DNA from 3 places in the Shewanella glacialimarina genome. Region 1 is predicted to be linked to each of the others. Evidence: predicted binding sites of a transcription regulator. Region 1 holds the regulator's gene; each other region holds the start of a gene.

The links. The regulator ArgR, encoded in region 1, controls arginine synthesis, uptake and breakdown. The targets are predictions, from matches to a motif close to ANTGAATANNTATTCANT.
Region 2: FJ709_RS13990 (OadG family transporter subunit) is a predicted target of ArgR. The motif match lies at 5,035-5,052, and genes of this name have one in related genera.
Region 3: argA (amino-acid N-acetyltransferase) is a predicted target of ArgR. The motif match lies at 9,444-9,461, and genes of this name have one in related genera.

The regions. Positions count from the first base shown of each region.
Region 1 is NZ_CP041216.1:3,573,912-3,585,149, forward strand. It holds gene tkt (transketolase) at 110-2,104, opposite strand; gene metK (methionine adenosyltransferase) at 2,591-3,742, shown strand; gene FJ709_RS15635 (hypothetical protein) at 3,850-4,281, opposite strand; gene FJ709_RS15640 (GNAT family N-acetyltransferase) at 4,288-4,842, opposite strand; gene FJ709_RS15645 (hypothetical protein) at 4,839-5,129, opposite strand; gene FJ709_RS15650 (META domain-containing protein) at 5,228-5,644, shown strand; gene argR (transcriptional regulator ArgR) at 5,809-6,279, shown strand; gene FJ709_RS15660 (Dyp-type peroxidase) at 6,461-7,399, opposite strand; gene FJ709_RS15665 (ABC transporter ATP-binding protein) at 7,520-8,548, opposite strand; gene FJ709_RS15670 (ABC transporter permease) at 8,550-10,181, opposite strand; gene FJ709_RS15675 (Fe(3+) ABC transporter substrate-binding protein) at 10,270-11,238, opposite strand, start outside.
Region 2 is NZ_CP041216.1:3,192,744-3,203,981, reverse strand. It holds gene FJ709_RS14035 (DUF2391 family protein) at 1-32, opposite strand, end outside; gene alaS (alanine--tRNA ligase) at 366-2,990, shown strand; gene csrA (carbon storage regulator CsrA) at 3,393-3,587, shown strand; tRNA gene FJ709_RS14020 (tRNA-Ser) at 3,866-3,957, shown strand; tRNA gene FJ709_RS14015 (tRNA-Arg) at 3,981-4,057, shown strand; tRNA gene FJ709_RS14010 (tRNA-Arg) at 4,081-4,157, shown strand; tRNA gene FJ709_RS14005 (tRNA-Arg) at 4,190-4,266, shown strand; tRNA gene FJ709_RS14000 (tRNA-Ser) at 4,275-4,366, shown strand; tRNA gene FJ709_RS13995 (tRNA-Arg) at 4,441-4,517, shown strand; gene FJ709_RS13990 (OadG family transporter subunit) at 5,178-5,411, shown strand; gene oadA (sodium-extruding oxaloacetate decarboxylase subunit alpha) at 5,432-7,213, shown strand; gene FJ709_RS13980 (sodium ion-translocating decarboxylase subunit beta) at 7,223-8,353, shown strand; gene FJ709_RS13975 (RecX family transcriptional regulator) at 8,524-9,333, shown strand; gene FJ709_RS13970 (choice-of-anchor I family protein) at 9,491-11,238, opposite strand, start outside.
Region 3 is NZ_CP041216.1:4,157,042-4,168,279, forward strand. It holds gene leuA (2-isopropylmalate synthase) at 1-1,430, opposite strand, end outside; gene FJ709_RS18175 (hypothetical protein) at 1,928-3,742, shown strand; gene recQ (DNA helicase RecQ) at 3,842-5,665, opposite strand; gene FJ709_RS18185 (thioesterase family protein) at 5,833-6,297, shown strand; gene rarD (EamA family transporter RarD) at 6,413-7,315, shown strand; gene FJ709_RS18195 (PH domain-containing protein) at 7,347-7,886, opposite strand; gene argA (amino-acid N-acetyltransferase) at 8,042-9,361, opposite strand; gene rpmG (50S ribosomal protein L33) at 9,628-9,801, opposite strand; gene rpmB (50S ribosomal protein L28) at 9,808-10,044, opposite strand; gene radC (RadC family protein) at 10,166-10,843, opposite strand; gene coaBC (bifunctional phosphopantothenoylcysteine decarboxylase/phosphopantothenate--cysteine ligase CoaBC) at 10,994-11,238, shown strand, end outside.

The DNA of each region.
Region 1 (11,238 bases):
TAAGGCAGAAAAATAAAAACGGCCAACACATAAAGTGTCGGCCGTCATATTATACACAATTAAGCACTTAACATATAAGCGCTAATTTGAGTCAATCGTGGATCATGTTTTAAGCCAGTGCTTTGACTTTGCTAACCACATTATCAACGGTAAAGCCAAAGTGCTTCAATAAGTCGCCACCAGGTGCTGACTCGCCGAAGGTTGTCATGCCGACAACATCGCCATCAAAGCCAACATACTTATGCCAGAAATCAACGTGAGCCGCTTCAATGGCGACGCGTTTAGTCACAGTTCGAGGTAATACAGACTCTTTGTAAGCTGCATCTTGCTTGTCAAACACATTTGTCGACGGCATAGACACCACGCGTACTTTGATACCATCGACAGTTAATGCTGCAGCAGAATCAACCGCTAACTGCACTTCTGAACCGGTAGCAATTAAGATAACGTCCGCAACACCTTCACAATCAACCAGCACATAACCACCTTTAGCTACGTTAGCTAATTGCTCAGCGCTACGCGCTTGAGCCTTAAGACCTTGACGGCTAAAGATTAATGATGTTGGAGATTTGCGAGTTTCAATTGCAGACTTCCAAGATACTGCTGTTTCAGCAGCATCACATGGACGCCATACAGTCATGTTAGGTGTCATACGTAAGTTAGCTAATTGCTCAACAGGTTGGTGAGTTGGACCATCTTCACCTTGACCGATTGAGTCATGGGTATAAACGAAAATGTTCTGAATACCCATTAATGCAGACATACGTACCGCATTACGTGCGTATTCCATAAACATCATGAAAGTTGCGCCGTAATTGATGAAGCCACCGTGTAATGAGGCGCCATTCATAATGCCGCTCATACCAAACTCACGCACACCGTAATAGATATAGTTACCAGCTGCATCGTCTTGAATGCCTTTTGAACCTGACCATAGCGTAAGGTTTGAGCCCGCTAAGTCAGCACTGCCACCTAATAATTCAGGTAACATAGCACCAAAGAAACCAATTGAATTTTGTGATGCTTTACGACTTGCAATGCCTTCAGCTTTATCTTGGCATTCTTGAATGAATGCTTGTGCTTTTGCTTCAAAGTCTGCCGGTAAATCACCGTTTAATACACGACGTTCAAACTCAGCCGCTAACGCTGGGTGAGCTGCTTTATATCCAGCAAATTTACTGTCCCATGCTTTTTCATTGGCGACGCCAGTTTCTTTAGCATCCCAACCTTTATATACATCTGTAGGAATTTCAAATGGTGCGTGTGGCCAGCCTAAGAATTCACGAGCGGCTGCAATTTCAGCATCGCCTAATGGCGCGCCGTGACAATCATGGCTACCCGATTTATTCGGTGAACCAAAACCAATAATTGTTTTACAACAGATCATTGTTGGCTTATCAGTTACAGATTTAGCAAGTTCAATTGCTGCGCGAATGGCATCACTGTCGTGACCATCAACATCTGCAATAACATGCCAACCGTATGCTTCAAATCGCTTAGGCGTATCGTCAGTAAACCAACCTTCAACGTGACCATCGATAGAAATACCGTTGTCATCCCAGAACGTAATCAACTTACCTAAACCTAATGTGCCCGCTAATGAACAGGCTTCATGTGAAATACCTTCCATTAAACAGCCATCACCCAAGAAACAGTAAGTGAAGTGATCAACGATATCGTGGCCATCACGGTTAAACTGTGCCGCTAAGGTTTTTTCAGCAATCGCCATACCAACGGCATTACTGATACCAGCACCTAGTGGACCTGTGGTGGTTTCAACACCTGGGGTATAACCATATTCAGGGTGACCAGGCGTTTTAGAGTGCAACTGACGGAAATTTTTAAGCTCTTCAATTGGAAGCTCATAACCCGAAAGATGTAATAGAGAGTAAATAAGCATTGAGCCATGGCCATTAGATAAAATAAAGCGGTCACGGTCAGCCCAGTTAGGGTTGGTTGGATTATGCTTTAGGAAATCATTCCATAATACTTCAGCAATATCTGCCATACCCATTGGCGCGCCTGGGTGTCCAGAATTGGCTTTTTGAACGGCATCCATACTTAACGCACGAATTGCGTTTGCGAGTTCTTTACGAGATGACATGCTCTCTCCTGCTTGTTTAATGAGGTCTAGCGGGCAATTGTGGAGACATATTTTCCCCTACTAGGCGGCGCGACGCAAATTAATATTTTTCGTGTGTATCAATTCAAACTTCAGATTGGCTATTAAAGCTTAATAATTACCATAAACCGGCCTAATTTAGCGCGTAAAATAATGGCATTAAGCTTCCATCAAAGCGGACATTATTGGTTCAGGCAATTTATTTAGTGGGTTTATATTGTCCAAATATATATACAGTCGCGTTAAAATATCACGAATCAAATACTACTTAAGCTTTAAATTTCATCACGTTAATTACACAGAATAGCAAACAGCTTATCTTGCTGGTTAACATTTTCATGAAACATTGCACAATTCTACGCTTTAATTCGTATAGTGGGGTGTTATCAAAATCAATTTCGACTAGAATAGACGTCTAGACGTATATAAATTTATATTTTTTATCAGCAAACGATGAGATTTCCGACTATGGCAAAGCACTTGTTCACTTCTGAATCAGTTTCAGAAGGTCATCCAGATAAAATCGCCGATCAGATTTCTGATGCGGTATTAGACGCAATACTTGAGCAAGACCCGAAAGCTCGTGTTGCGTGTGAAACCTATGTTAAAACAGGCATGGTATTAGTGGGTGGCGAAGTGACCACTTCTGCTTGGGTTGATATCGAAGAAATTGCTCGTAAAACCGTGCGTGACATTGGTTATACTCATTCTGATATGGGTTTTGACGCTGATTCCTGTGCAGTTTTGAATGCAATTGGTAAGCAATCTCCTGATATCAACCAAGGTGTTGACCGAAGCGATCCTGCTGAGCAAGGTGCTGGCGACCAAGGATTAATGTTTGGTTATGCGAGTAACGAAACTGATGTGTTAATGCCTGCACCTATTACTTATGCACACAAATTAGTTAAGCGTCAATCAGAAGTACGTAAAGACGGCACGTTACCCTGGTTACGTCCTGATGCAAAAAGTCAAATCACCTTTGCTTATAACGATGGCAAAATTGTCGGTATTGATGCAGTTGTGTTATCAACCCAACATAAAGAAGAAGTTAAGCAAGCTGATTTAATTGAAGCTGTGATGGAAACCATCATCAAACCAGTATTGCCTTCACACTGGTTAACTAAAGATACTAAATACTTTATCAACCCTACTGGCCGTTTTGTTATTGGTGGTCCTGTTGGTGATTGTGGTTTAACCGGTCGTAAAATCATCGTAGATACCTATGGCGGCATGGCTCGTCATGGTGGCGGCGCTTTTTCGGGTAAAGATCCATCAAAAGTCGATCGTAGTGCGGCTTATGCTGCGCGTTATGTGGCTAAAAACATTGTTGCGGCTGGTTTAGCTGATCGCTGTGAGTTGCAAGTGTCTTATGCAATTGGTGTAGCAGAGCCTACTTCAATTAGCATTGAAACATTTGGCACAGGTAAAGTGTCTGAAGAAGTGCTAATCAAGTTAGTTCGTCAACATTTCGAACTACGCCCATATGGCTTAACTGCAATGTTAGATTTGGCTCGCCCTATCTATCAAAAGACTGCTGCTTATGGTCACTTTGGCCGCAGCGAGTTCCCGTGGGAAGCAACTGATAAAGCTGAGATCTTACGTGCTGATGCAGGCTTCTAACTAAAGACTGATTAGCGTGAATTAAAAAACCGCCATTTAGGCGGTTTTTTATTGTCTGTAATTTTAAACTGACGAACCGTTAAAATTAGACGCAAAAAAAGCTGGGTTCAACAGTGATCAAAATGGGCACTTTCTACACACATAAAACCGATTTGCTGCATAGTCATTACCGGTAACGTGATTGCATTCACGACCACAATATTATTGCCTTGTGCATCAGTGGGATCAATTAAGATCAATCCCACTTCATATTGATTTATCTTGCCACAATCAATCCAGCAATAATCCATATCACGGCAGTTATCTGCACAGCCATTAACAATATCAACTTGATTATTGGTTAACCCTAACCACTTTACAGCATAACGCGGTGTTGATTGAACTGCGCCCTTGGTGATTAACATTATCTCAGCGGCTTGGTATTTATATTGATGTTGCGCTAACACAGCGACAACTAATTTGGCGTTATCAAACGCACTCAAGCGCAGCCCAAGATAAGGCGCAAACAAATCATCAAATTTTGACGGTATATTCAGCATTTTATCTCAATAAATAACTCTAACTAACAAGTAAAAATCGCGCTGTTGAAAACTAAAGAAATCGACAACTTGCATATCAGCATATTGAGTATGGGCTCTAAATGAACGGTTATTATCTTCAGCAATATAGGCAACTAAATACCTAACCTTACTGCTAACCGCATCAGCAATATGATTAACTAGATGAGTAAAAATACCCTGACCACGATATTTCTCAGCTATCCATATTGGTCCATATTGACAACTATTGGTTTGAGTAAGCGCTAATTTAACACCATCACGTTCAATATCTAATTGCGGCAGCTTTTGAATTATTTTTTGGTACAGTGCTTGCTTAGCAAAGAAGTCCCATTTAGCAGCAATAACGTAACCGACAATCTGCAGGTTATCTAGCGCCAACATAATCCAATGTTGATTGATTAATAAAGTCACTTGCGCAGCCGTTAAGGCGTGCCCTTGAAGACTGGGATCAAACTGGCCTAGCTCAGCATTAACATGGGTGCGTTCTAGCTCGACTAACTGCGAGACATCCGCGAGATTGGCTTTGCGATATAGAATCACTCTTTTTCCTGCGGCTTGTCAGATGGGGAATTTTCAGATTTAGGTGCTTCAACTTTAGTGCTTTCAACTGACGGGAGCTTAGCTGAAGCAGTATCTTGTTTTTTAGCCCATTCGATGACTAATGCCACAGGATAGGGCGTCATCATTGTTAAACCTAAGCCAATAAGGCTCGCCACCATCAACATTCCCTGAGCACGCTGGCTAGATTCAGTAAACACCAGTAAATAGCTGCCCGCAAATAACAGTAATGACCCTAAGTAATGAAGCCCTTTTAACCATTTAATCATATCGATTTCTCACTAATAGGCCGCTGACGTGTTATCACTTTGACACAGTATCAAGTAGAATAGCTTCAATTGAAGCAATCTAGGCAAATACAGTAAACATGATAAAGCATTTTTTAGGCGCCGCAGCAGTTATTTTTTCATTGAGCGCATGCCAAAGTTATTCCGATATTGATAACACCACAACACTTGTTGGCCAGTGGCATATTGAATCCGTGCTGTCAGAACCGACTATTGATTACAGTCCCGCAAAATTAGTTTTTTCTGATAATGGTCAGTTAACAGGCAACACTAGTTGCAATCCATTTATGGGCCAATACTCACTTAAAAACGATTTGCTGACGCTTTCACCCGCGGGTTCAACCCGCAAAGCTTGTATCGAAGCACTTATGGTACAAGAACAAAGAGTGATGCAAGCACTGCCTTTAGTTTATAGCGCCCAGCTTAATCAAAATAAGTTACTTTTAATCAATAAAAGCGGCCAAACCATTATGGTGCTAAGTAAATTAAGCAAATAATTTAACCTTCCCGGCTTGTGGCTAAGTAAACAATTTACTACACTTCGCACAATGCTTTAAATTGAATTTATATTCACACAAAATGGATTTTTCTTGACTCAAGATTCATTTTTATTCAAAATGTAGCGTTTTTTTGAATAACAACTATAAGAAGAAAATACAATATGCCAACCAATAAAAATCAGGATGATCTGGTCAGAACATTTAAAGCTATCTTAAAAGAAGAGCGCTTCGGCAGCCAAAGTGAAATAGTTAATGCGCTTCAAGCTGAAGGATTCGGCAACATTAACCAATCTAAAGTATCGCGGATGCTGAGCAAATTTGGCGCAGTGAGAACCCGTAACGCCAAACAAGAAATGGTTTATTGTTTACCTGCAGAATTAGGTGTGCCGACAGCTGGTAGTCCATTAAAAAACTTAGTACTTGATGTCGACCATAACCAAGCCATGATAGTGGTACGCACAAGCCCTGGTGCTGCGCAATTAATTGCACGACTATTGGACTCAATAGGAAAGCCGGAAGGTATTTTAGGCACCATTGCCGGTGACGATACTATCTTTATTAGCCCTTCAAGCATTAAAACAATTGATGATACGCTTGAAACGGTTAAGTCTCTGTTTAACTTCACTGAGTAACGGCTTAGTTATATCAAGAAGTAGCTGTTGGCTATCACTGAACCCCGAAATATCAGTGCTTACTATTAAATACCCAATAAAAAAGCAATGCTTTGGCATTGCTTTTTTATTGGGTATTTTTGTTAACAGCGACGGTTAATAATCATTATTAATGACAGCTGCTATTCATCTATCACAGACTTTAATCTTCTTCCCACTGGGTGAGAAAATCCAGTGAAGGTGCAAAAAAAGATGACCCGGTTAATGCTTTAGTAAACAGCATTAAATGGTCATGGTTACCATGCCCATCACCATAAATCATGCTACGTAGCATTTGCTCAAAATTATCAGGTGTCTTACAGCTAGAGATAAACATAAGTCCCTGCTCTTTAATTGAGCCGTATGGCATACTTTGACGTAAAATTTCCATAGTATTGCCATCAGCATCTTTTAAATTAACACGTTTGGTATGGCTGGTTAACGGCTTATCGGCAGATTCATATTCAATATCATCTTGTTTAGTCCGGCCGAAAATATCTTCTTGCTTCTTAACAGGCAAACGTTGCCACTTACTTAAATTGTGAGCAAATTTCTGTACATGGATATAGCTACCTGATTTAAATTCAGGATCTTCCTCTGCTACCAAAGCCACCTGTTGACGATGACGACCTTTAGGGTTTTCTGTACCATCAACAAAACCAGTTAAATCACGGTTATCCATAAAACGGAAACCGCGCTCCTCATCAATCAGCTCAACCAAGTCTTCAAACATTTGGTTAATTTCATTGGCTACCAGATGCAAAATATCGAAACGGTCACAACGAATATGAATAAATAAGTCATATTCGATAGCCGGCGCATCACGGTTACCCTCATTCATTGCAGGGAAAGGTTTTAACAGTGCGGGGCGGGCCTGTGGATAATATGTGTCCCAAAAATTAGCCCCAATGCCAACAAAGCCATTGAAGGCGCTATCAGCATATTGATCTGTTAGCTCATAGATATATTGCGCTACACTAGCAATTGAAGGACGCAATTTATCCTCAACGCCGTCGTTGGCATTAAACATCAAATAAATACTATGTAAATTACCTTCAGCACATATCCCTAATTGCTCGCGCGGCATAACCTGATTATCCATATTGAAACAAACCACCTAGATTGTTATTGGAAAGAGAGACTTAAACTGAACGACTTAATTCAGTGTTCAATCAATTGAAAATCTTATAATCATCATAAAATAATTTTTCAATAACACAAATCAAAAAATAACCAAGGGGTGCGTTGGTGCAAATAAATTAACTTTTTGCCCTGGCGATAACTGTAATATTTGGCTTTTGACTTCCAAACAATGCTCTTCAACTTTGACCCAATAATGACAAACCGTTCCTAAAAACCTTCTATCCACGATAGTGGCGACGCCATTATCATCAGCAACCAGTTCAACTTGTTGCGGTCTAAGTAATAAGTGTCCTTGGTAGTCAACAGGATAATTTATAGCCGCACTACTTTGCAATAAACCAATTGGTGATGATACTTGCTGACTATTTGTTACCTTTATTGGTAAATAATTTCCAGCACCTAAAAACTCAGCAACATAACGGTCTGTAGGGTAAGCATAAAGGTCTTCAGCCAAACCGTGTTGAATAATAGCGCCCTGCTTAAATAAAGCTAATTTGTCAGCAAATACAAATGCTTCATCTTTACTATGGGTGACAAATACAGCACTGACATTACGTTGCTTCAAAATGCTTCTTATTTCAAGCATCATCTCATTACGTACTTGAGCATCTATGTTAGAAAAAGGTTCATCAAGCAAGAGTAACTGGGGTTCATAGGCCAGCGCGCGTGCAATGGATACACGTTGTTGCTGCCCGCCTGACAACTCGTGGGGATAGCGTTGACCTAAGCCGGTTAACTTAACGAGTTCAAGCATTTCATCTAGCCTGGCTTGTCGCGCTGCTTTGTTAAGGCCTTTCACCCCAAATAGAATGTTATCGGCCACATTGAGGTGAGGAAATAAGGCATAATCTTGAAAAATCATCCCTACCCCGCGCTGTTCACTAGGAATAAATATTCCATCACCGGTAAGGGTATTGCCATTGATTTGAATTGTGCCCTGACTAATGGGCTGTAAGCCAGCAATAGCGCGAAGCAAGGTGGTTTTACCACAGCCACTAGGGCCAAGCAAAGCGACAATTTCGCCTTGTTGCAGGGTAAGATTGAGCCCGTTTAAAATCACCTGTCCTTGGTAATCACTGGAGACATTTTCGATGGTAAGAGTCGACATATTAGCGAGTATGCTCCAATGAACGGTTAAGATAAATCAACGGAATAAGTCCAACAAATACAATTACAATAGCTGCCAGAGCGCCATGCTCGAGCTTTTCATCAGACACAAATTGGAAAACATAGGTCGCTAGATTTTCAAAGCCAATTGGCCTTAATAATAGCGCTGCGGGCAACTCTTTCATACTTTCAATGAATACCAGTAGCGCACCAGCCAATAAGCCCTTGCGCAATAGTGGCAAATGAACACGCATTAGTAGCTGTTTAGGCTTTTGGCCCATAGTAATACTGGCCATATCTAACGATGGTGATATGCGCTTATAACTACTCTCAAGGCTACCAATTGCTATCGCTAAAAAACGCACCGTGAATGCAAATACAAGCGCAAAAACACTACCAGTAAAAAACAAACCAGGGCCGCGAGCGCCAAACCAGTCATAAATATCATTAACCGCAAAATCTAAATAGGTCAAAGGTACTAGCACACCAATCGCTAAAACTGTGCCAGGTAAGGCGTAACCAGTGCTACTTAAGCGTGAAGGTAGGGAGTCCGATTGCCTAGGACTCACTCGACGTACAAACATCAATATTAAAGCTAATAATAAACATATTAAGCTAACGAGTACCGCAATGTACAAACTATTCCAGCTATATTGCCAAAAACGATCATCCCAACTTTGGTCAAAATAATCGATGGCATAAGCGCTCAAAATTATAAACGGTAGTAAAAATGCAAATAATAATAGTGCACTACAGTATGCCCAAGCTGCAAAAGATTTAATCCCTGTCAGTCGATATCTATCATTGTCACTCAGCGCTGATTGCTTTTGAAATAACTCTTGCTTGCGCCGGGCAAATCGCTCAACGCCAACCATAGTAAAAATCACTAATAACATAATCGCTGACAATTTGGCTGCCGCGGTTAAACTGCCATAGCCCAGCCAAGTGTCATATACCGCCGTGGTTAATGTTGGTACAGCAAAATAGCTTACGGTGGCATAGTCGGCAGCGGTTTCCATTGCAACCAGTGCCACACCAACCGCCAACGCTGGACGTGACATAGGTAAAGCTACTCGCCAAAAGCTGCGCCAAGGGCTAGACCCCATAATGCGCGATGCATGTAATAAACTAGAAGACTGCTCCATAAAAGCGGTACGAGCCAATAAATAGATATAAGGGAACAGCACTAACGATAACATGATCGCTGCACCACCTAGGCTACGAATAGCAGGAAAATAATAATCGTGTGGAGAACTCCACTGAAACAAATCTCTTAGGACACGTTGTACAGGACCTGCATAGTCCAGCATATCAGTATAAACATAGGCGACTATATAGGCTGGCATAGCCAAAGGTAATAGCAATAACCATTGAAAATATCGACGCCCAGGAAACTCACAACGGGCAACAAACCATGCTGCAGGGACGGCAATGACTAACGAGCCAATACCCACCAGCAGCATAAGCAATAAGCTATTAGCAATATAGGTTGGAAGTACGGTATCAAACAGGTGCTTAAAAACGGCTTCATCGGGAAATGTGGCTTGCACTATTAATGCAATAAGCGGCAGTGTGATCACCGCCGCTATTAAGTAACCAGTAAGCGACCAGCTTCTGGATAAACCTAAAATCATAACAACTATCCAGTTAAATCAATACGGTGCAATCCTCGACACCGTATTGAGTGACAATGCAAAAACTGGCGTAATATCAATATTGATATTAAAGGTCGAATTTTACTTCATCAAGTAGCTTCACTGCCGCTTGATGATTTTCAGCCAATTTATAAATAGGAAGTGAATCTGCTTTGAAGTCGCCCCATGATGCCACAAGTTTTGACGGCTTCACATCAGCTTTAACCGGATATTCCATGTTAACGTCCGCATAGGCTTGCTGAGCAACATTAGAGGTTAAAAACTCCATTAATTTTATTGCATTATCTTTGCTTGGCGCAAACTTAGCTAGCGCCATACCAGAGACGTTAATGTGTGCACCTCTGTTAGCCTGATTAGGGAAGTTTATCTCAACGGCTTCAGCCCAGCTTTTTTGATTCTCATCCATCATCATATTGCCATAGTAATAACTATTACCAATAGCAACATCACACATTCCCTCTTTAACCGCTAACACTTGGTCGCGATCATTACCCTGGGGTTTGCGCGCTAGGTTAGCTTTGACGCCTGAAAGCCAGGTTTTAGTTTCTGCTTCGCCATGATGCGCGATCATAGAGGCCACTAAAGCTACATTGTATGGGTGCTTACCACTACGAGTACAAATTTTACCTTTGTATTCCGGTTTAGCTAGGTCTTCATAATCGATATCAATCTTGCCGGTGCGCTCTTTTGAAGAATACACATTACGTACGCGCATAGTTAGTGCATACCAATCATTCGTAGGTGAACGATAAACCTCAGGAATATTGCTATTAATCACATCATTGTTAACTGGAGAGACAAGATCTTTTTCAACTAATTCCATTAAACGAGAAAAGTCAGAGGTTAATACAACATCAACTGGAGACAAACGGCCTTCACGTTCAATTCGTTCTGCAATTCCATCTTTAGCGAATACAACATTGACCTTAATACCAGTATTTTGAGTAAACTGCTCTAGGATAGGTTCAACCAAAAATGCTTGTCGATATGAATATACAGTTAACGCCTCATCCGCCATTGCAGAACTGGCTAAACA
Region 2 (11,238 bases), 380 kb from region 1:
CTAGCATCTTCGCCATTAAAGCTAAACTTCATTACTTTTCCTTTTAAAAACATTCTGGTTTGCATAACAAACCCTAAGTTAAAGCCTAGATGTAATACTAGCTGCAATATATGAAGGACTGTTTAACTACAAATTACCTTAAAGCGAGTGTTTACGCACCTATATTCAGATTTATAGCTAATTGAGAAGATTGTTAATCTTATGCCACAGCACTCATATTTTGCGATAAGCTAATCGAATATTGTTCAGATGATAATCGCCTTACTCATCTCGCATTTTTGCGTAAATTCAGTATATAATGCCCTCATTTACTGGCTTGTATAGCAAGCTAGACACTTTTGTATTCTCTATATCAGGACGCATCCATGTTTCAGACCACTGCAGAGTTAAGAAGTGCTTTTTTAAAGTACTTTGAAGATAACGGACATCAAGTTTTAGACAGTAGTTCGCTGGTTCCAACTAACGACCCAACACTGCTATTTACCAATGCCGGCATGAACCAATTTAAAGATGTGTTCTTGGGGATGGATAAACGCAGCTACACTCGTGCGACGACATCACAGCGCTGTGTTCGAGCAGGTGGTAAGCATAATGATTTAGATAACGTGGGTTATACCGCCCGTCACCACACTTTTTTTGAAATGCTAGGTAATTTTAGTTTTGGTGATTACTTCAAAGAAGAAGCGATCCGTTTTGCTTGGACCTTTTTAACTGAAACATTGAAATTACCAAAAGATCGTTTATGCGTGACCATTTATGAAACCGATGATGAAGCGTTTGAGCTGTGGAATAACAAAATTGGCGTAGCTGCTGAGAATATTATCCGAATCGGCGATAATAAAGGTGGGGCTTATGCGTCAGATAACTTCTGGCAAATGGGTGACACCGGTCCTTGTGGTCCATGTTCTGAAATTTTCTATGACCATGGCGATCATATTTGGGGCGGACGTCCTGGCTCACCTGAAGAAGATGGTGATCGTTTTATCGAGATTTGGAACATCGTATTCATGCAATATAACCGTCAAGCAGATGGTGAGATGTTACCTTTGCCTAAGCCGTCTGTTGATACCGGCATGGGAATTGAACGTATTGCAGCTATCATGCAGGGCGTACATTCAAATTATGAAATTGATATCTTTAAGCAACTTATTGCTAAAACAGCTGAAATAATTAACGTTACTGATTTAGAAAATAAATCATTACGCGTAATAGCTGATCATATTCGTTCTTGCTCTTTCCTGATTGCGGACGGTGTTTTACCTTCTAATGAAGGCCGTGGTTATGTACTGCGTCGTATTATTCGCCGCGCAGTACGTCATGGTAATAAGCTTGGTGCTACGGATGCGTTTTTCTATAAGCTTGTACCTACCTTAATTAACGTTATGGGTGATGCAGCTAAAGGCTTAGCTGCAATGCAAGCAATTGTTGAAAAAGCCCTAAAAGCTGAAGAAGAGCAATTTGCCCGCACGTTAGAGCGTGGTTTAGGGCTGCTTGATAACGCGCTTAATAGCTTATCAGGCAAAATGCTTGATGGAGACACCGCATTTAAACTTTACGATACCTACGGCTTCCCTGTGGATTTGACCGCAGACGTATGCCGCGAACGTGATATTACTGTTGATGAAGTTGGTTTTGAAGCGGCAATGGCTGAGCAACGTAGCCGTGCGCAAGCTGCTGGTAACTTTGGTACTGATTACAACAAGCAATTGATTATTGATAAGCAAACCGCATTTTGTGGTTATCAAGGCTTAACCGGTGATGCGACCGTAGTTGCTTTGTACGTTGATGGCAACGAAGTGGGCGAAGTGACAGTTGGTCAGGAAGCTGTGCTGGTACTCGATAACACACCTTTCTACGCAGAATCTGGCGGACAAGTTGGTGACCAAGGTCTGCTAAACGCACAAGGCGTTAGCTTTGAGGTGCATGATACACAGAAATTTGGCCAGGCAACGGGTCACCAGGGAAAACTGACTCAGGGCACAATTAAAGTTGGTGCTAATTTAACGGCTTTAGTCGATAACAACTTGCGCAAGAGCACTGAACTTAACCATTCAGTGACTCACTTACTTCATGCTGCACTTCGTCAAGTATTAGGCAGTCATGTGACCCAAAAAGGCTCCTTAGTCAATCCTGAGCGTCTACGTTTTGACTTCTCACATTTTGAAGGTGTCAAGCCGGCTGAAATTAAAGAGATTGAGGAGTTAGTTAATACTCAAATTCGTCTGAATCATCAATTAAATACCCAAGAAATGGGTATCGATGAAGCCAAAGAAAAAGGCGCAATGGCGTTATTTGGCGAGAAGTATGATGCACAGGTACGTGTTGTTACCATGGATGACTTCTCTATTGAGTTATGTGGCGGTACGCACGTTAGTCGCACGGGTGACATTGGCTTATTTAAATTAACCTCCGAGAGCGGTATTGCTGCAGGTGTGCGTCGTATTGAAGCTGTTACTGGCGCTGCGGCAATGGCCTATGTGGCAGATCAACAAGCCCAGTTAGAAGAAGCCGCTGCGTTACTTAAATCAGACAGTGCTTCTGTTATCACTAAATTAAAAGCGCAGCTAGATAAAGTGAAACAGCTTGAGAAAGACTTATCGCAAATGAAAGATAAGCTTGCCGCTGCAGCAAGTGCTGATTTAGCAGGTGATGCTATTGAGATAAATGGTATTAAAGTCCTAGTGAAAAAGCTTGAAGGTGTTGATGCTGGATCACTACGTGGTTTGCAAGATGAGCTTAAGCAAAAGTTAAAGTCTGCCATTATCGTATTAGGTGTTGCCACTGAAGGTAAAGTTAATTTGATTGCCGGTGTCAGTAATGATTTAACCAAGCAAGTTAAAGCCGGTGAGTTGGTGGCTATGATTGCTCAGCAAGTCGGCGGTAAAGGCGGTGGACGCCCAGATATGGCACAAGCGGGCGGTACTCAGCCTGAGAACTTAGATGCCGCATTAGCTTTAGTGTTACCTTGGTTGACTGAACGCTTAGGCTAAACAATAGCCGTGAACGAAAAATAATACTTAAATCAAGTCTTAAAGCAGGGTTATTACACTTTAAGGCTTGAGTGTCATTGACACTTTTGGCATAGTTAACACAGTTTTGCTGCTGGTCACTATCACAGCGCGGTTAACTTAACACTTAAGTTGGTTCGAAAATGGTTTAATATGTCGTGCATAACGGGTTTGTTAACTATTTATCGTAATTGTCATTTTGTATGATCTAATGTCGATGCACTTTTATGTTGGTATTAGCTCATTTGTTAATTTTTGAATTATATATGCTTAATAGTCAAACTTTGTATTTGAAGTTACTATGACTTTTACTGAGCAAACCCTATAATAACGCATATTACGGACAAAGCGTGTTATGCAGTGTGAACTAAAGGAGTAACCAATATGCTAATTTTGACTCGTCGTGTAGGCGAAACATTGATGATTGGTGATGAAGTCACTGTCACAGTATTAGGTGTCAAGGGTAACCAAGTACGTATTGGTGTCAATGCGCCCAAAGAAGTATCTGTTCACCGTGAAGAAATTTACCAACGGATCCAATCTGAAAAGTCAGACTCATCTGATAGTGGTAATTTCTAAGCAGTTTTTGTTAGATATTGAAACGACTAAGTCAGCATTTGCTGACTTTTTTGTTTTTAAACGCGGTAAAGTTTTGTTTAGCTTGACTGCAAATATTGTAATAGGTGAGAAAGTATTTTATTTAGCTAATATTATTTATTCACTTAATAAGTAGAGCATTTGGAGTCTTATTTGCTGTTAAACCCCTCAATGTGCTTAAAAACAGTTCAAATGGTTAGTGGTTTGGAAAAAGGGTTTGACTTATTTTCGGCAAACAGTAATATGTGCGCCAAGAAAACGGAGAGGTGGCCGAGTGGCCGAAGGCGCTCCCCTGCTAAGGGAGTATGGGCTTTAACTCCCATCGAGGGTTCGAATCCCTCCTTCTCCGCCATTTCTTACAATAGTTAAATCGATGCGGATGTAGCTCAGCTGGATAGAGTACCTGGCTACGAACCAGGCGGTCGAAGGTTCGACTCCTTCCATCCGCACCATTTCTATTGTTGTGATTTTGAATGCGGATGTAGCTCAGCTGGATAGAGTACCTGGCTACGAACCAGGCGGTCGAAGGTTCGACTCCTTCCATCCGCACCATTCAAAATAGAAAGACTGTATAAAACAAATTTGCGCGTGTAGCTCAGCTGGATAGAGTACCTGGCTACGAACCAGGCGGTCGGAGGTTCGACTCCTCCCACGCGCACCATATTTGACGGAGAGGTGGCCGAGTGGCCGAAGGCGCTCCCCTGCTAAGGGAGTATGGGCTTTAACTCCCATCGAGGGTTCGAATCCCTCCTTCTCCGCCATTCATTCATTGATGTTATAGTGCACTGCACTTTAATCTGATGTAATGATGGCATTAAGTGCTAAGTAAGATTTTGCGCGTGTAGCTCAGCTGGATAGAGTACCTGGCTACGAACCAGGCGGTCGGAGGTTCGACTCCTCCCACGCGCACCACATTTAAAAACCTGCTATTAATTAGCAGGTTTTTTTTTTGCCTTCGATTTCTAATCATTTCATTTACCTGCGTTTAATCATCCATATTCATCTTCGATAGACATTTTGGTGATCTTTCAATCTACTTATCATCTTTAATGACTATAAATAACCAATCCCATCACAGAGTTGTGATTTTATTTTTATGTTTAGTAAATTTTTATTCAATGCTCAAGATTGGAACAATAAGTGGCGGTAAATCGTTGGTGGTTGTCTGTTCAGTTTGGCCAACAATGATGTAACACTCTTGTATGTCAGATGGGAAGTGAGGTTTATTATGTAATCCTTAGTTAATGGCTGCTTTTGTTATGTAATTCTTATTTGTTTCTATTTTTGGTAATTATTTATGGTAAGACCATTTTACAGTTGGATAGTGGTTTTGTTATAATTTGTGTATATTTTGTAACATCAAAAGCCGTTAAAATGGATATGAATTCAGTTTCTGTTAAAGTTGGCTTGATTAGCTGGTCAAGTATTAATTGAATATTTATTCTGAAAATGGTTTTGAATAAATGAATGCGAAATAACGAGGCCGCGAGTCATCATGCCTTAATACGCATGTCAAAGCTTGGCATGTTACCCAATGGAACATATTTGTCGTATTTATTACAGTGAGGGACTATGGCATCGATCAGCCAACAATTAGTTGATGCGCTTGGCATTATGGTGATGGGAATGGGCTTAGTGTTCATTTTCTTGAGTATTTTAATTGTCGGCATTGGAATAGTGGCTAAATACAGTCCAGTTCCTATTGAGCCAACACCAGAGCCAAAGATCAACACAGGATCAACGACAGGATTAAATCCTAAGTTAGTCGCCGCTATTACTTCTGCGATTCATCAATATCGCGCGTAAGATTTATTTTGGGAGCTTTTATGAGCAAGCCGTTATTACTCACCGATGTCGTCCTGCGTGACGCCCACCAATCTCTACTTGCAACACGCTTACGTATTGATGACATGTTACCCATTGCTTCCTTGCTGGATAAAGTGGGTTATTGGTCATTAGAATCATGGGGTGGCGCTACTTTCGATTCATGTATTCGCTATTTAGGCGAAGACCCGTGGGATCGCATTCGTGAACTCAAAAAAGCCATGCCAAACACGCCACAGCAAATGTTGTTACGAGGACAAAATTTATTAGGTTATCGCCATTATGCTGATGACGTCGTCACTCGTTTTGTAGAGCGTGCACACACCAATGGTGTTGATGTGTTCCGTATTTTTGATGCCATGAACGATGTGCGTAACTTAGAAACCGCCGTTAAAGCGGTTAAAAATGTTGGTGGTCACGCGCAGGGGACGATTTCATTCACCACTAGCCCAGTACATACCCTTGATACTTGGGTTGATATGGCTAAGCGCTTAGAAGACATGGGCGCGGATTCATTATGTATTAAAGATATGGCTGGCTTACTTAAGCCGATGCAAGCTTATGATTTAATTAGCCGCTTAAAGTCGCAAACTGACTTAATGGTATCGATGCATTGTCATGCGACAACAGGTCTTAGCACAGCGACATACCAAAAGGCCATCGAGGCGGGTGTTGATGTGCTTGATACTGCAATCTCTTCAATGAGCCAAACCTACGGCCACAGCGCAACCGAAACGTTAGTGGCCATGGTAGAAGATACCGATAGGGCCACTGGCTACGATATGGTGCTCTTAGAAGAGATAGCCGCTTATTTCCGTGAAGTACGTAAAAAGTACGTCCGTTTTGAGGGCGCACTTAAGGGAATTGATTCACGTATTTTACGCGCCCAAGTGCCAGGTGGCATGTTAACCAACATGGAAAATCAGCTAAAAGAGCAAGGTGCTGCAGACAAGATGGATGCCGTGTTAGCTGAGATCCCACGGGTACGCGCAGACTTAGGTTTCTTACCTTTAGTGACACCAACGTCACAAATTGTTGGCTCTCAATCGGTTATCAATGTGTTGATGGGTGAACGATACAAATCGATGACTAAAGAAACCGAAGGTGTGTTTAAAGGCGAATATGGCGCGACACCCGCTCCGGTTAATGCTGAGCTACAAGCTCGTGTGTTAAATGGAGCAAAAGCTATTACTTGTCGTCCAGCTGATTTAATCGCCCCTGAACTTGATAAGCTCCGAACAGAGCTAGCCATTAAAGCCCAAGAAGAAGGTTTTACTTTGGCCGCTGAGTCTGACGACGATGTAATGACCTATGCTTTATTTAATCAAATTGGTCTTAAGTTTCTACAAAATCGGGGTAACCCTGATGCCTTTGAACCTGTGCCCTCAGCAGATGATTTAGTGGTTAAAGCGGATAACGAAAAAGGCCCTGAAACCTATACCGTTAATGTAGAAGGTCAAAGTTTTGTTGTTCAGGTAAGCCAGGGTGGTGAGATCAGTCAAATAGTGCCTGTGGCTACTTCTAATGCTGCTACCCCTACTCAAGTCGTCTCAGCGCCTACTGGTGCAGTTAAATACAGTATGACAGCGCCATTGTCGGGTAATATATTTAAAGTGCTTGTGGCTAACGGTCAAGCGATTAAAGCCGGTGAAGTGGTTATCATTCTTGAAGCTATGAAAATGGAAACTGAAGTGCGTGCGAACGAAGACGGTGTGGTCACTAATCTTGCGGTTAAGCAAGGCGACAGTGTCACGGTTGGCTCAGCATTATTAGATTTGGCGTAAGAGGACATTATGGAAGGATTAATGGCCTTTTGGGGCGAAACAGGTATTGCTCATTTCACCGGTGGGCAAGTATTAATGATGGGCGTAGGGTGTTTATTACTTTATCTTGCCATCGCACGTGGCTTTGAGCCTTTGTTATTATTGCCTATCGGCTTTGGTGCCATTTTAGCCAACATTCCCAATGCAGGCTTTACCGATGAAGGCGGCTTGCTTTGGTACGCTTATCATATAGGGATTGAAACGGGAGTTTTTCCGTTATTGATCTTTATGGGCGTTGGCGCTATGACCGATTTTGGAGCCTTAATTGCTAACCCTAAAACGTTACTATTAGGGGCCGCAGCACAGTTTGGTATCTTTGCCACATTGTTGGGTGCGATAGCATTAAATTGGGTGCCAGGTTTTGAGTTTACTATGCAAGATGCGGCTGCTATTGCCATTATTGGTGGCGCAGATGGCCCCACAGCTATCTTTCTGGCCTCTAAGCTCGCGCCAGATTTGTTAGGCGCAATTGCGGTAGCAGCATATTCGTATATGGCGTTAGTACCTTTAATTCAACCGCCCATTATGAGGTTGTTAACTACTCCTGCTGAACGTAGCATTAAAATGGAGCAGCTTCGCGAAGTCAGTAAACGTGAAAAAATTATTTTCCCGTTAATGGTAGTTGGGTTAACCATTTTGTTTTTACCTGCCGCCACGCCACTTGTGGGTATGTTCTGTTTGGGTAATTTGATGCGTGAATCGGGTGTAGTTGACCGTCTATCTAAAACATCACAAAACGAACTTATCAATATTGTCACTATCTTCTTAGGGTTAGCTGTGGGATCTAAACTGTCAGCTGATCAATTTCTACGAATTGAAACCTTAGGCATTTTACTGCTAGGTGCAGTGGCATTCTCTATTGGTACCGCTACAGGCGTGTTGATGGCTAAGTTAATATGTAAGTTATCAGGCGGTAAGGTTAATCCATTAATTGGCGCAGCAGGCGTGTCAGCCGTGCCTATGGCGGCCCGAGTGGTTAACAAGGTTGGCTTGGAAGCTAATCATCAAAACTTCTTGTTAATGCATGCTATGGGCCCGAATGTGGCTGGTGTGTTAGGCAGTGCCGTTGCTGCTGGGGTCTTATTAGCGGTATTAGGCTAATATCGTTTTAAAGTTATATATCTACACATTGAAGTAGCACTTAGAAATCTGTGTCGATATTATTAAAATAAGGCCAGTGCATCATGTACTGGCCTTATTTTTTGCTTAATCATCATTAGCCATAACTGCTACACTGTTTGAGATTACTTGTTACTTAAAGACCAATTTCTATGCAGCGTGCCCCATTACGTCAAGCCAAAACTATCGATAATGTCTTTAACAGTGCTTACTGGCATCTTGGTCAGCAAGACTTCACTATTAACGAAATTCGCACCAAGCTAGCGCGTAAAACTGATAATCAACAATGGATTGATATCGTACTGGCTAGACTAGTAGAAAGTGGTTATTTAAAAAATGACTTCGACTTCGCTGTACGTTATTGCCAGTCGGCCTTTAGCAGTGAGCTAGGTGCAGGCGCAATAAGGCGCAAACTACAACTGCGCGGTCTATCAGCAACAGACATTGAAACAGCAATAGAGCAAGTAATGCACGAGCAACAGGTCGATACCTTTGAAATGGCCACGTCTAGACTACTTAATAGATTTGATAACTTTAATGGCACCAGTAAAGAAAAAGTCTATACCCAGATGACTACAAAAGGATTTTCACGCGCAGAAATTGATCATGCATTATCCCACCATCCTGAAAGTGACACATTGCGCAGCAAGCTGGCGATAAAAGCTGACAAAGTTGATTTAACAACAGAAATTATTAAGCTATTTAATAAAGGCAAAGGTAAAACACTTATCTTGCAGGAGCTTAAACAGCGATTGATTGACGTGACTGATTTTGAAGAAACCCTTTACCAGTTAACCTTAACTGAAGAGGTTGATTTCTATCAAAGCTGTAAAGATCAGCTAGCTAAAAAACGTTATAACTTATCGGATTACAAAGAAAAGTCGAAAGCGTATGCGTATTTATCCCGTAAAGGTTTTGGCAGTGATGAAATAAAAGAAGCTATGTCACTAGATGACGAATAATCGAGTAACTATTTTTGTTGAAATTTAAATTTAATAGCCGATCTCTATAAAATAGGGATAAATACAAAACGCCAAGCAAATTATGTTTGGCGTTTTGTATTATGTAGCGATAAGTAAACCTTATATATTTAGGATCTACTTGAGTGAGGCAATGACCTTACTGTAATCGTAATTGATATACAGCAGTTGTGCCGCTGACTTCATTACCAATAAGTAGTAGTGGCACCCCTGTTGGGCTGTTTTGGCTAGCAATAAATTTCATCCCTTCAGGACCTAAATCACCGGCCATTGATGCATCACCTTCAACTCCACCAGTGTCGGTATCAATGGCAAAATCAGCATCAAAGTTACGATTATGAACGTAATCTACGAATGACACAGCAAAAGGATTGCTGATGTCGTAAATCATAAATCCAGAAGTGCGTTCTAAACCAATAAATGCATAAGTATTTGAACCAATCTGACCTATAGCGAGAGCTTCTGGCTCTGGTCCTTTATCGTCACTGCGGCTGTCACCTTTGTTTTCATCGTTGTTATTATTAAAGTTCATCCCTAATAACGCCGCAGTAATACGCTCAAAGTCACCAGCACTGTCAAATACTTGTTGACCATCAGCTGTCCAAATTGAAAATGAACGACCACCATAGGCAACAATTTTATCCATTAACCCGTCATTATTGTCATCGCCCATACTGGTGGTTACTTTTAAACGTCCCAGTTGGGTTTTATCTTGTGCGGTGGCAAACTGTGGCTGGTTAGGGTCTAAACTTAGGTCCGCAGCGCGAGCTTCTTCAGAAAACCCTGCATAATCTCGAGCATCGCCTTCGTTGGCTGTCACGATAAAGTCAGCATTGTTCCAGCGATAACTGGCAATCGTATCTGGCTGATACATGCCATAAACACCAGTGTAAGTTTGTAAGTTTATCGCATCGTCTTTATCACTAGCGTCTATTTTGTTGGTATCTAAGCCAAAATTCTTAAGGCCTAATGCGATAATATTTTTTACCTTTGCCGCCTTGATATCAATCACCGCAATGGCATTGTTTTCTTGTAAACTAACATAAGCATATTGATTGTCTGGAGAGACTGAAATGTACTCAGGTTCAAAGTCTTGCGCTACGCTAGCTCCTGGACCATTGATTTTAATTAATGGGCTAAGTTCAGCATGACGTAAACCACCTAGGTTAAAATCTTTAAAATCAATCATGGTAGCCGATGTTGCCGGTACACCATTGGTGATGGCAATAAGCCCAATAGACCCTTCAGGATCGACATCATAAGCGCTGTTCGGCTCACCTTCATTAGCAACTAACAACACACTACCATCAGGCGTGAAAGCGACATTGTCAGGTAACGCACCCACTTCAACAAATGACAAGTAGACAGGTAATTCACTGCCTGATAATTGATAAAAGGCAACAATACCATTGCCTTGAGTCGCATTACCTAATGAATCAGCACGTTCAACGGCCGTGGCTAATAAATTACCCGACACACTGACACTGTTAACTGCACCTAATAGAGTTAACCCTGTATCGCCGCTGATATTCAATTCAGTTTTTTTGGTGATATTATTTAAACTATAACCTGCTTCAGCTTCAACGGGTGTTTGAGTCAATTGTGATAAATCTAACACATCAACCTTGCCACTTTGGGCATTGACCACAAATGCGCTTTGGCTAGTCGAGTGATAGTCAACGATTTCAGCGGCGCTAAGTCCATAGACACCTGATTGATAACGGCCGACTAAATCAACACTCAGGGTATTTAGGTTGTTATTACAAATCACTTGAGTTTGTAGGCTATCAACTTCACTAGACTCCAGTACGCCATTACTGTTGGCGTCTAATCCGGTTTCAATTTGCTGTCCACCAAAGGGGCACTGCGCATGACCTGCCGTAATGG
Region 3 (11,238 bases), 580 kb from region 1:
TGGAAGTTTTGGCCATTATATTTGGCGGTAATATCCACTTGTCCTAATGCGTTTTGGCCTTCACCTTTAGCACCTAATTTATAGCTAGTTATATTTATCTCACGCCCAGTTGCTCGGGCAATCGCATTGTATGCTGCATCAACTGGACCGTTACCTGTGGCAGCTTCCGTTTTTTGCTCGCCATCAACCACAATACGAATAGTGGCTGTCGCTACACCTTCGGTTGAATCTGAATGCACCATCATGTGTTGTAATTCATAGTTATCATCATCTTGAGATCGTGATTCCATAAACACTAAGGCTTCAAGGTCATAATCAAATACTTGGCCTTTTTTATCGGCTAATTTTAAGAACTGATCGTACAAACTGTCCATATCATAATCAGTCGTCAAATAGCCCATTTCTTCCATTCGATGCTTAATCACATGGCGGCCTGAACGTGAAGTCATGTTCAAATTATTACGATTTAAACCAATGCTTTCTGGGGTCATAATTTCGTAAGTATTTTTGGCTTTTAACATGCCATCCTGGTGAATACCTGACGAATGTGAAAACGCATTAGCGCCAACAATCGCTTTATTGGCCTGAATAGGCATATTACACAACTGGCTAACCAAACTTGAGGTGCGGTAAATTTCTTTGGCGTTAATGCCACACTCTAGATCTAATAAGCCTTTGCGAGTCGATAAAATCATCGCTATTTCTTCAAGAGAACAGTTACCTGCACGCTCTCCAATACCATTAATAGTACACTCAATCTGACGAGCCCCCATTTCAACGGCGGTAATCGAATTGGCAACCGACAATCCTAAGTCATCATGGCAATGCACTGAAATTATCGCTTGATCGATATTAGGGACGCGATTAAATAAGGTCTGAATAATGGCGCCAAATTCACTTGGAATGGTATAACCGACGGTGTCCGGGATATTAATGGTGCGCGCACCCGCGGTAATTGCCGCTTCAACCATACGACATAAATTATCAATCGGTGTACGGCCGGCATCTTCACAGGAAAACTCAACATCATCGGTAAATTTACGCGCATATTTAACCGCGTTAACGGCCATTTCTAGCACATCATCAAAGCTGCGTTTTAATTTGCTTTCAACATGAATGGTTGAGGTAGAAATAAAGGTATGAATACGGAACTGCTCTGCCACAGATAAAGCTTGGGCTGCTGCATCAATGTCTTTTTCTAGGGCACGTGCTAGCGCACAGACACGGCTATTTTTAATGGTTTGGGCAATGGTTTGTACCGACTTAAAATCACCCGGAGATGAAATAGGAAACCCTACTTCCATGACATCAACACCAAGACGTTCTAATGCTAAAGCAATTTGAAGTTTTTCTTTCACTGTCAAACTGGCCGCCAAAGCCTGCTCACCATCTCTTAATGTGGTATCAAAAATTATGACTCTATCAGACATCGACTTTACTCCATTTTTGCCTTTGCTTTTCAAACTAAATTGGCAATTGCTTCTCGGTAATGACTACATTTTCAAATGCGTATAAACAAAAAACCCCGCGACATCATGCGCGGGGTTTGTGATTGGTGAGAAAATTAATTCACATTCAGCACAACAGGCTCCGCGCAGTTTCTGCGAATGAGGAGGAGGAGCCCTAGAAGTACATTTGTGTTATTCATAATTTTTAAATATCTATTCTATTTTTATCGTGATCGAATTTTCTCTTGGGTTAATAATTACCTTGGCAGCGCCTCAGTGTCAACCCCATTTTTACTAAGTTGAATAATATGAGTGACGATTAAAATGAATAATCATTGAATAAATAGCGTTATAAATCGAGCTATCTCATTGTTTCACTTCTAACTTAGTCATTAATTTTGTGCATTATTTAGCGTGAAATCGGTATACTCAACACTACTCTGGCATCTTTTTTAGCAAGCCCAAAGGTCATCATGTTTTTGTTGCAGCGGTTTATACGTGTGTATTGCTTATTTATCACAGGATCACTGACACTTATTACCGCAGCATTATCCTTAAACAGCAACACAGCTTTGGCTGCAACTTATCCACCCGCATTAACTCATGATGATTATCAGCTTAAAACGAAAACAGAAAAGCTCGATTACATCAATTGGCTGTCACCACAGTATCCCGCTCAGGCTAAAAAACTTATTGATGAGCTTGATTCTTTGCATCAAGCAACGCCTTTTTCTGATCATCATTATTTGAGATTACATTTGTTAAGTTGTTTTAATCTGATTAATTTGGGTTTAAATTCACAAGCCATTAAAGTAGCCAAAGTTGGCGTCGATATGGCTCAAAAAATGCGTATAGATTTAGCCAAACCCTATTTTCTAGCCTGTGAAGCAAGTGCATTGGATTTTGAGGGGGAACAAATTCTGGCCGCACTCGTCAATGAGGAATCGATTAAATTAGCTCAGTTATATAACCAGCCTCAAGCATTGGCTCAGGGCTTAATAACTAGAAGTACCAGAAATAATACTAACGAAACCTTCTCACAAGCATCTGAAGATATCAAAGTCGCCATAGACTTATATCCTGCCGCAAAAGATCAAACTCCATCATGGTATTTACTGCCTGAACCTTACTTAACACTGGTGATGAGCAATTTAATGTATTCTTCTGGTGATTTATTGGCAGCATTAGCTTATGCAAAAGAAGCACAAGCCTCACATCAGTCTAATGGAGTTATTGCCACCGCTGTGGGGTTTTACTTGGCACGAATTTCTATCTCTTCAGGTGATTTAAAATCTGCAGAGCACTATTTAGCGTTAACTAAAACCCTTTCACCTGAACCAGATAACTTAAATAACCAAGCTAATTTTAATGCCCAAACGGCTTATATCGAACTGCACCTGGGTCACTTACTCTCAGCAGAAACCGCTATTGAAAAAAGCATCAAGTATTTTATCAATACTAATGACGATATTAAATTAATGCGGGCTCAACGTACTTTAGCAATGATTTATTTCGCTCAAGATAAAAACAAGCAAGCGTTATCGTTAATGAATGAAAACATTGCCCAAGCTAATCATAATAATCAATTTTTTGATCTAGTAGAGTTTCATCAAATTCTAAGTCAACATTACAGCAGCAACAATCAATATAAATTAGCGTTTCATCAGCAAGAACTTAAATATGCTGCAAGTCAAAAGGCCAGTGAAAAACTGACTAACACACGCATTGCACAGCTCAAGGCTAATCGCGAACCCATTGAAAATATTACTCAACAAATAGACCCATCATCGTTAATCTTTCAAGCACAAAATATCGCGCTACTCAGTTTAGCTATTTTTATTTTATTTGCATCGTTTATTTTCTTTATCTCCCGCAAGCCTAAAACTGAACTCAACTTGAGAAATGATGACGACCCATTACAGCAAATAGATTCAATATTAAGCTTGGCAAAGCAGAGCCATAATCCGCTCACATTGTTGCTACTGGACACAGTCAATATGCGTGATGTGGATATTGCGATAGTGCAAGGAGCAATGCAGCAAGTCTTACGAGAGCAAGATAAAATTTTGCGCCAAAAAAGCAACCAAATCGCAGTATTACTGCCCTTCACGACCGATAAAGGTGCTACACGAGTAGTTAATCAACTTGCGATCATTATTCAACCTTATCAATCGATTAAAGTTAACTTTGGCATCGCCAGCCTGCAGCAGTTGGACAACCTTGATAGCTTAATGAAACGTGCAGAATTAAATCAGCTAGGCAATTTACAGAAGTGGCACCAAAGTAGTAAATAAAATACTAAACAAACTGGATTAGAGGTAATGGCTGTTATTTGAGGTTTTACTTGAAAACTTTTTGATTTAGCAGAGTTTTATGGCCTGATAACCGAGACATTAGCTGTTGGCTAAATAGTCACTGATCTCATCAAGAAACTCACCACCGAAGCGGTCTAGTTTAATTTGGCCTACGCCGTTTACAGCCAGCATTTCACCTGGACTTGTGGGTAACATGGCAGACATTTCAGCCAGCGTTGCATCATTAAACACCAAATAAGGCGGTATATCGTGTTGTTCAGCAAGCTCTCGCCGTAATAGCTTTAAGCGTGCAAACAGCTTACGATCATATTGCTGCACTGAACGGGTATTGGGCTTACGTTTAACATCTAATAACTGAATACGTGGTTCAGCCAACATCAACGCCATTTCAGCTTTTAAAATCGGTCGGGCGGCGGGGTTTAAGCGAATACTGGAGCCGCGGGTAATGTCTTGACTGGCTAAGCCAAGGTGAATTAATTGCCTAAGTACACTTAACCAATGTTCGGCGGACTTATCAGCACCAATTCCCCAGGTTGTCAGCTTGTCGTGGCCCCTATCCATCACATTGGCAGCTTTAGAACCTCTTAGCACATCAATAATATGATGCATACCAAAGCGTTGTTGTAGTCTAAACACACAGGACAACACTTTTTGCGCATCTTCAGTACCGTTGTATCGTTTAGGTGGGTCAAGACAAATATCACAGTTACCACAGGGTTCAGAGGCACTCTCATCAAAATAATGCAGTAGTACCTGACGACGGCAAGTTTGCGCTTCAGCAAACGCTGCCATGGTATGTAACTTATGAAACTCAACCTGTTGCTGTGGACCCGGTTCAGATTGTTCAATCAAGTGTCTAACCCTGCCGATATCGGCGGGGTCAAATAACATATAGGCTTCGGCTTCTAACCCATCTCGACCGGCTCTGCCAGTTTCTTGATAATAGGATTCAATACTTTTAGGAATATCATAATGCACCACAAATCGCACATTCGATTTATTGATCCCCATACCAAATGCCACCGTCGCAACGACTATGTCGACTTGGTCTTTTAAAAATTTATCCTGTATATCCGCTCTGTCATCCTGACTCATGCCCGCATGGTAACCTTGCGCATTAAAACCTTGTAAGCGTAAGCGCTCAGACACTTCATCAACGCGGCGACGACTGCTGCAATAAATAATCCCACTGGCGCCATTTTGAACTTGGAGGTATTGGCGTAATTGATTCGCTGCATTGAGTTTTTCCGCTACGGTATAGCGAATGTTTGGACGATCAAAACTGGCTAATAGAGTATAGGGCTGAATATGCAAACGCTCACAAATACTCTGACGGGTAGCATGGTCTGCTGTGGCCGTTAATGCCATTAATGGAATGTGAGGGAAATGCTGTTTAAGCGCACCTAATGCAGCATATTCAGGCCGAAAATCATGACCCCATTGACTAATACAATGCGCTTCATCAACGGCAAATAATGAAATGGTAAGCTCGTGCATACGCTCAATAAAGTCCGGTCTTAATAACCGCTCAGGAGAAACGTAAAGCAGTTTTATTTCGCCCTGGTGCAACTGACGCAAAATTGCGGCGCTTTGCTCCCGTGGTAAGGATGAATTTAAATACGCCGCACTAACCCCACTTTGCCTTAAGCTATCGACTTGATCTTTCATCAAGGATATTAACGGTGACACCACAATAGTTAACCCAGGCATAACGAGTGCTGGTAACTGGTAGCACATACTTTTACCACCACCAGTTGGCATTATCACCAAGGTATCGTTGCCGGATAAAGCTTGCTCAATAACCTCACGCTGCCCATCGCGAAAATCGCGATAACCAAAGACTTGCTGCAATTGAGCAGCTAATAAATCAGCATGAGTAGATTGAACGGGTTGTGATGTCATTAGCGGAAAATGGTTTATCCATAATTAGTTGAACAGAACAAAATGAGTCGACTATTCTAAAGCACCCATGCACAGATGTCTTGGCTTAAACCACATTCACCTCTATCAAATGATGAGAATTAGCGCTAGATTAAATACTCTACGTTTAATAGAAAGCAAGGACGAACATGACAACACCCATTCAAGCTCAAGTGTTACAACAGGTTGCAGAGATTTTCGATAAGCATGTCCCGTTTCATAATCTATTAGGGTTAGAAATCATACGCTACGATATTCAGGGAGTAGAAGTGGCCATTAAGATGAAACCTGAATTAATTGGCAATATTCATCAAAACATTCTTCATGGCGGAGTAACAGCAACAATACTGGACGTTGTGGGTGGTTTAACCGTGTTTGCAGGGTTAGTTGGCAGTCGAGATGATTGGCAAATTGAAGAATTACAACAACGCCTCACTACTCTAGGTACCATTGATATGCGCGTTGATTATCTTCGCCCAGGTAGAGGCCAGGTGTTCACAGGCACAGGCAGTGTTATTCGCTCAGGTAATCGGGTGTCAGTTTGTCGTATGGAATTACATAACGAGGAAGGCACTCATATTGCCTTCGGCACGGGCACCTATATGGTGGGCTAATTTTGAGGCAGAATCTTTACAGCAGCAATCTAATAAGATAAATAAGTTTACTTGAGTCAGGCGACTATCAGGCCTACAATCTCCGGCTCATTTACCTGACAATTCCTGTGAACTTATGCCTGACTTAGAATACCGCAAAGGCGTTATACTTGCTGTGTGCGCCTACGCTATGTGGGGAATTGCTCCGCTTTACTTCAAATTACTTATTCAAGTGTCTCCTCTTGAAATTTTAATGCACCGAGTGATTTGGTCATTTGTATTTATGATCCTATTAATGCAATTTATCGGTGGATTTGGGCGTTTACGCTTAGTGCTTAAACAACCTAAACAAGTTGCGGTATTAGTTGTCACCTCGATATTAATCGCCGCCAATTGGTTAATCTTTATTTGGGCCATCAATAATGACCGCATGCTAGATGCCAGTCTAGGTTACTTCATTAACCCATTATTTAATGTCTTTTTAGCCATGTTATTTCTTGGGGAAAGATTGCGTAAATTGCAGTGGGTTGCTGTGAGCCTAGCCTTCATTGGGGTGTTACTACAGTTAATTTCGTTTGGGTCTATTCCACTCATATCGCTTGCATTAGCCGCCAGTTTTGGTTTCTATGGCTTACTTCGTAAAAAGGTCAATATCGATGCTAAAACCGGCTTATTAGTTGAAACAGCATTGCTGTTACCTATCGCTTTAGGTTATTTACTAATGACACTCGATTCATCGGCTACCAGTATGCTAGTCAACAACCTTAGTTTAAATCTAACCTTAATTGCAGCGGGTATTATAACTACCATTCCGTTACTTTGCTTTGCGGGAGCGGCGGTACGTATCCCATTTTCCATTCTAGGCTTCTTTCAATATATAGGCCCCAGTATTATGTTCATTTTGGCTATCAAGCTGTTTAATGAACCTTTTGATATGGAAAAAGGCCTAACGTTTGGATTTATTTGGTTAGCGCTTGTGGTATTTGTCGGTGACATGCTAGCACAACGTCAAAAACGCATTAATACAGCCAAAGTATAATTAACCTCATCAAGTCCCCTCAAGCACTCATTTAATAGGTTAGTTGAGTATGGAGCAAAGCCAGGGCAGTATCTGGCTGCTCCACGCTAATCATGATCACATAATCTTTATCGATAATAGGCACTATTACCACTTTTTGTGTGCCATTTTCCGCCGCAACAACTGACAGTAAGGCCTTATTGCCATTTTGTAATTTAAACCAGCCTAAAGCGTAACCTGGCAATCCTAATCCATTGATACGCCATTTAGGCTGCAATTGGGTTTGAATGGCTAAATCAGCGATGTACGAAGCCTGCCAATCAATATCACTCACGGTAAAATCTTGGCTATATAACGGCACATTGAATGACACGCTATTATCATCCCATTCCAGCTGACTGTTATATGACTGATACAAGGTTAATATAAATACCCCAAACACAGCCAACAAGATCCCCATGGAGGCATACTTAGCATTATTAGGCATGGGTTTACGCAATACGATAACGGCAATAACAAGCAGTCCCACTAACAAACCTATTAGGCTATATAGCGCTGACGGGCCTAAAGCACTGAGAGAAATAATGTGCATAAACGTATTCCACTGGATAAAAAATAATAATAAATTTAATATCATTTAATTTGCCAGCAACGACATATTATGTCAAATCTATTAATTTGATAAATGACAGGCATAAAAAATGCCGGACAGACCGGCATATTTAACGAGACAACAGGGTTATTCGATTACAAATCCAGTGCCAATATTTTTGAGCGACGTTGATAATTGTATAACTGCTTTTTCTTACCGGGTAATTCTTCTACTTCTACAATGTTGAAGCCATGCTCTAAAAACCAGTGAATACTGCGCGTTGTCAAGGCAAATAGGCGTGAATAACCACGAACACGCGCTTGACCAATAATGTTGTTTAACAACACGCTGCCTCGGTCTGCATCACGATAATCAGGATGAACAACTAAGCAGGCAAACTCACCGGCATTGTCTTCTTCAAATGGATATAACGCCGCACAACCAATGACTAAGTTATCGCGTTCAATCAGCATAAACTGCTCGATTTCCATTTCTAACTGTTCGCGTGAGCGACGCACTAGAATACCTTGCTCTTCTAATGGACGAATAAGGTTCAATACCCCACCAATATCGCCAATAGTCGCGCGGCGTAAGCGCTCTGCGCTTTCAGTCACAATTTGGGTACCAATACCCTCGCGTGAGAACAACTCTTGCAGTAAAGCACCATCATCTAAGTAACTGACTAAATGGCAACGTGGTACGCCATTGCGACAAGCATCAATACTCGCTCTAATGAAAGCTGTAGTTGCTGTGCATGCCGAACCATTTTGCTCCATTAACTCAAGCTGCAGCTGCGCTTGATTTGGCATCAGTTCAGCAATTGCATTGCCGTTTTCATCTAACAATCCATTTGTTTCACTAAAGCCGATAATTTTGTCTGCTTTTAGTTTTACAGCAACCTGGGTTGCCACTTCTTCGGCCGTTAAATTAAAGCTTTCGCCCGTAACAGACGCGGCTATAGGTCCCATTAAAACAATACAATTATTTTCTAACTGACGCTTTAAGCCTTGGCTGTCGATACGACGTACTTTGCCACTTAAGCAAAAATCAACCCCATCATCTACCCCTAAAGGCTGAGCAATCACAAAATTACCACAGACCAAGTTGATTTGTGCATTTTGCATTGGCGTATTGCCAAGGCTCATGGATAAGCGCGCGGTAATATCAAACTGTACCGCTCCGGCAACTTGTTTTATTACCTTTAAGGTATCTTCATCTGTAATACGCACACCATTATGGTAAGCAGGCTCAATACCCGCGGCCTGAAGGCCCACATCAATTTGCGGCCTAGCACCATAAACAAGAACAATTTTAATCCCGAGAGAATGCAATAACGCCACATCATTCAAAATGGCACGAAAATGATTATTCGCCAGCGCTTCCCCGCCTAGCATCACAACAAAGGTTTTACCGCGATGGGCATTAACATAGGGTGCAGAATGACGAAATCCATCAACCAATTCTGTAGTTCTCACAGGCAGATTCACCTCATTAAATAATTAAGTTTCGAAATTGCGATAGCGGTTAATTCCTACCCATCACATTTGACGCAATGCTATTGCATTTTAATGCACTATTAAAGCATTTATTTTCACTTTCAATAAAATAAACATGCTGTGCCAAGTGTAAAAAATTTAGGACAGCTATAAAGATAAAACGTTTACTCATTAGTATAGCTTACTTTATTACAAGCATAAAAAAAGCCCCTGTAAAGGGGCTTTTTAAAAGAGGCATAAATCAATTACTTGATTTTAGCTTCTTTGTACATAACGTGCTGACGAATAACAGGATCAAATTTCATGATTTCCATTTTCTCAGGCATATTACGCTTATTTTTTTCAGTAGTGTAGAAGTGACCAGTTTTAGCACTAGATACTAATTTGATCTTCTCACGATTACCTTTAGATTTAGCCATTTTCTATTATACCTTTTCGCCACGAGCACGAAGTTCTTTAATAACAACTTCAATGCCTCTTTTGTCGATAATACGGATACCTTTAGTAGATACACGTAGTTGCACGAAGCGTTTTTCTTCTTCTAACCAAAAACGGTGGTTTTGTAGGTTAGGTAAAAAACGACGACGAGTCGAATTTTTAGCGTGCGAACGGTTGTTACCAACCATAGGCTTCTTGCCAGTTACTTGGCATACTCTTGACATGTCAATCTTCTCCAAAACAAATTTTTAACGCTCGAGCATTAATGTGCCTCGTATGGCCGTCGCCCGAGGCACAAAGAGGGCGCATTTTATACACGATTAGCTACATAAGATCAAGTAGTGATTAACACATCCATCCCCGCTCAGCGAAGGATACTATCTCTTTATCACCCACAACCATATGATCTAACAAAGAAACATCGATAGTTTCTAATGCAATTTTTATTCGCTCAGTTATTCGCCGATCAGCTTGACTGGGCTCTGCAATGCCTGATGGATGGTTGTGGCATACTATTACAGCCGCGGCGTTTTTTTCCAACACTAAGCTCACCACCTCACGGGGGTAAACCGAGGCTGCATTAATAGTTCCGCGGAATAATTCTACAAATTGAATGACTCTATGTTGGTTATCCAACAATAGTAAGGCGAACACTTCATAGGATCGGTCTGCTAATTGTCTCATTAAATAGTCCCGAGTTAAATCAGGATTTGTCAAAATTTGGCCTTTTTGTAGATTTTCTCGTGCAATTCGCTTAGAAATCTCCGCTGCGGCCTGTAATTGAGCATATTTTACCGGTCCAATACCGGCAACTTTACAAATTTGCTGCTTAGGGGCAGAGAATAATTTACGCAAGCCGCCAAATTGCGTGATCAATTGACGTGATAAATCCAGTGCATTTTGTCCTGCTAAGCCATTGCGTAAAATCACTGCTAATAATTCGGCATCAGTTAATTGCCCTGCACCATTGAGTAATAATTTTTCACGCGGCCCTTCACCTTGCGGCCAATCTTTAATTGCCATAAACATTCCTTGTTTTTAATCGAGCAAAATCCATTCAAATAATTTGTCACTCTCACAGTATGGTCGAATATTTTGATAATGGATCTTCACCCACTTTTGATTGCTTTGTGGTATCGTTAGCCGCATTACGATTTGAAGCGAATTTTATCCATGCTGACAGATAAGAAAGTGTTATTAGGTATTGGTGGTGGCATTGCTGCATATAAAAGTGCCGACCTTATTCGCCGCCTAAAAGAGCGTGGCGCAGATGTTCGAGTTATCATGACTCAAAGTGCCATGGAGTTCATTACTCCGCTAACGATACAAGCCTTATCAGGCTATCCTGTCGCTGCAGATTTACTTGATCCAGCTGCGGAAGCCGCTATGGGACATATTGAATTAGCGCGTTGGGCCGA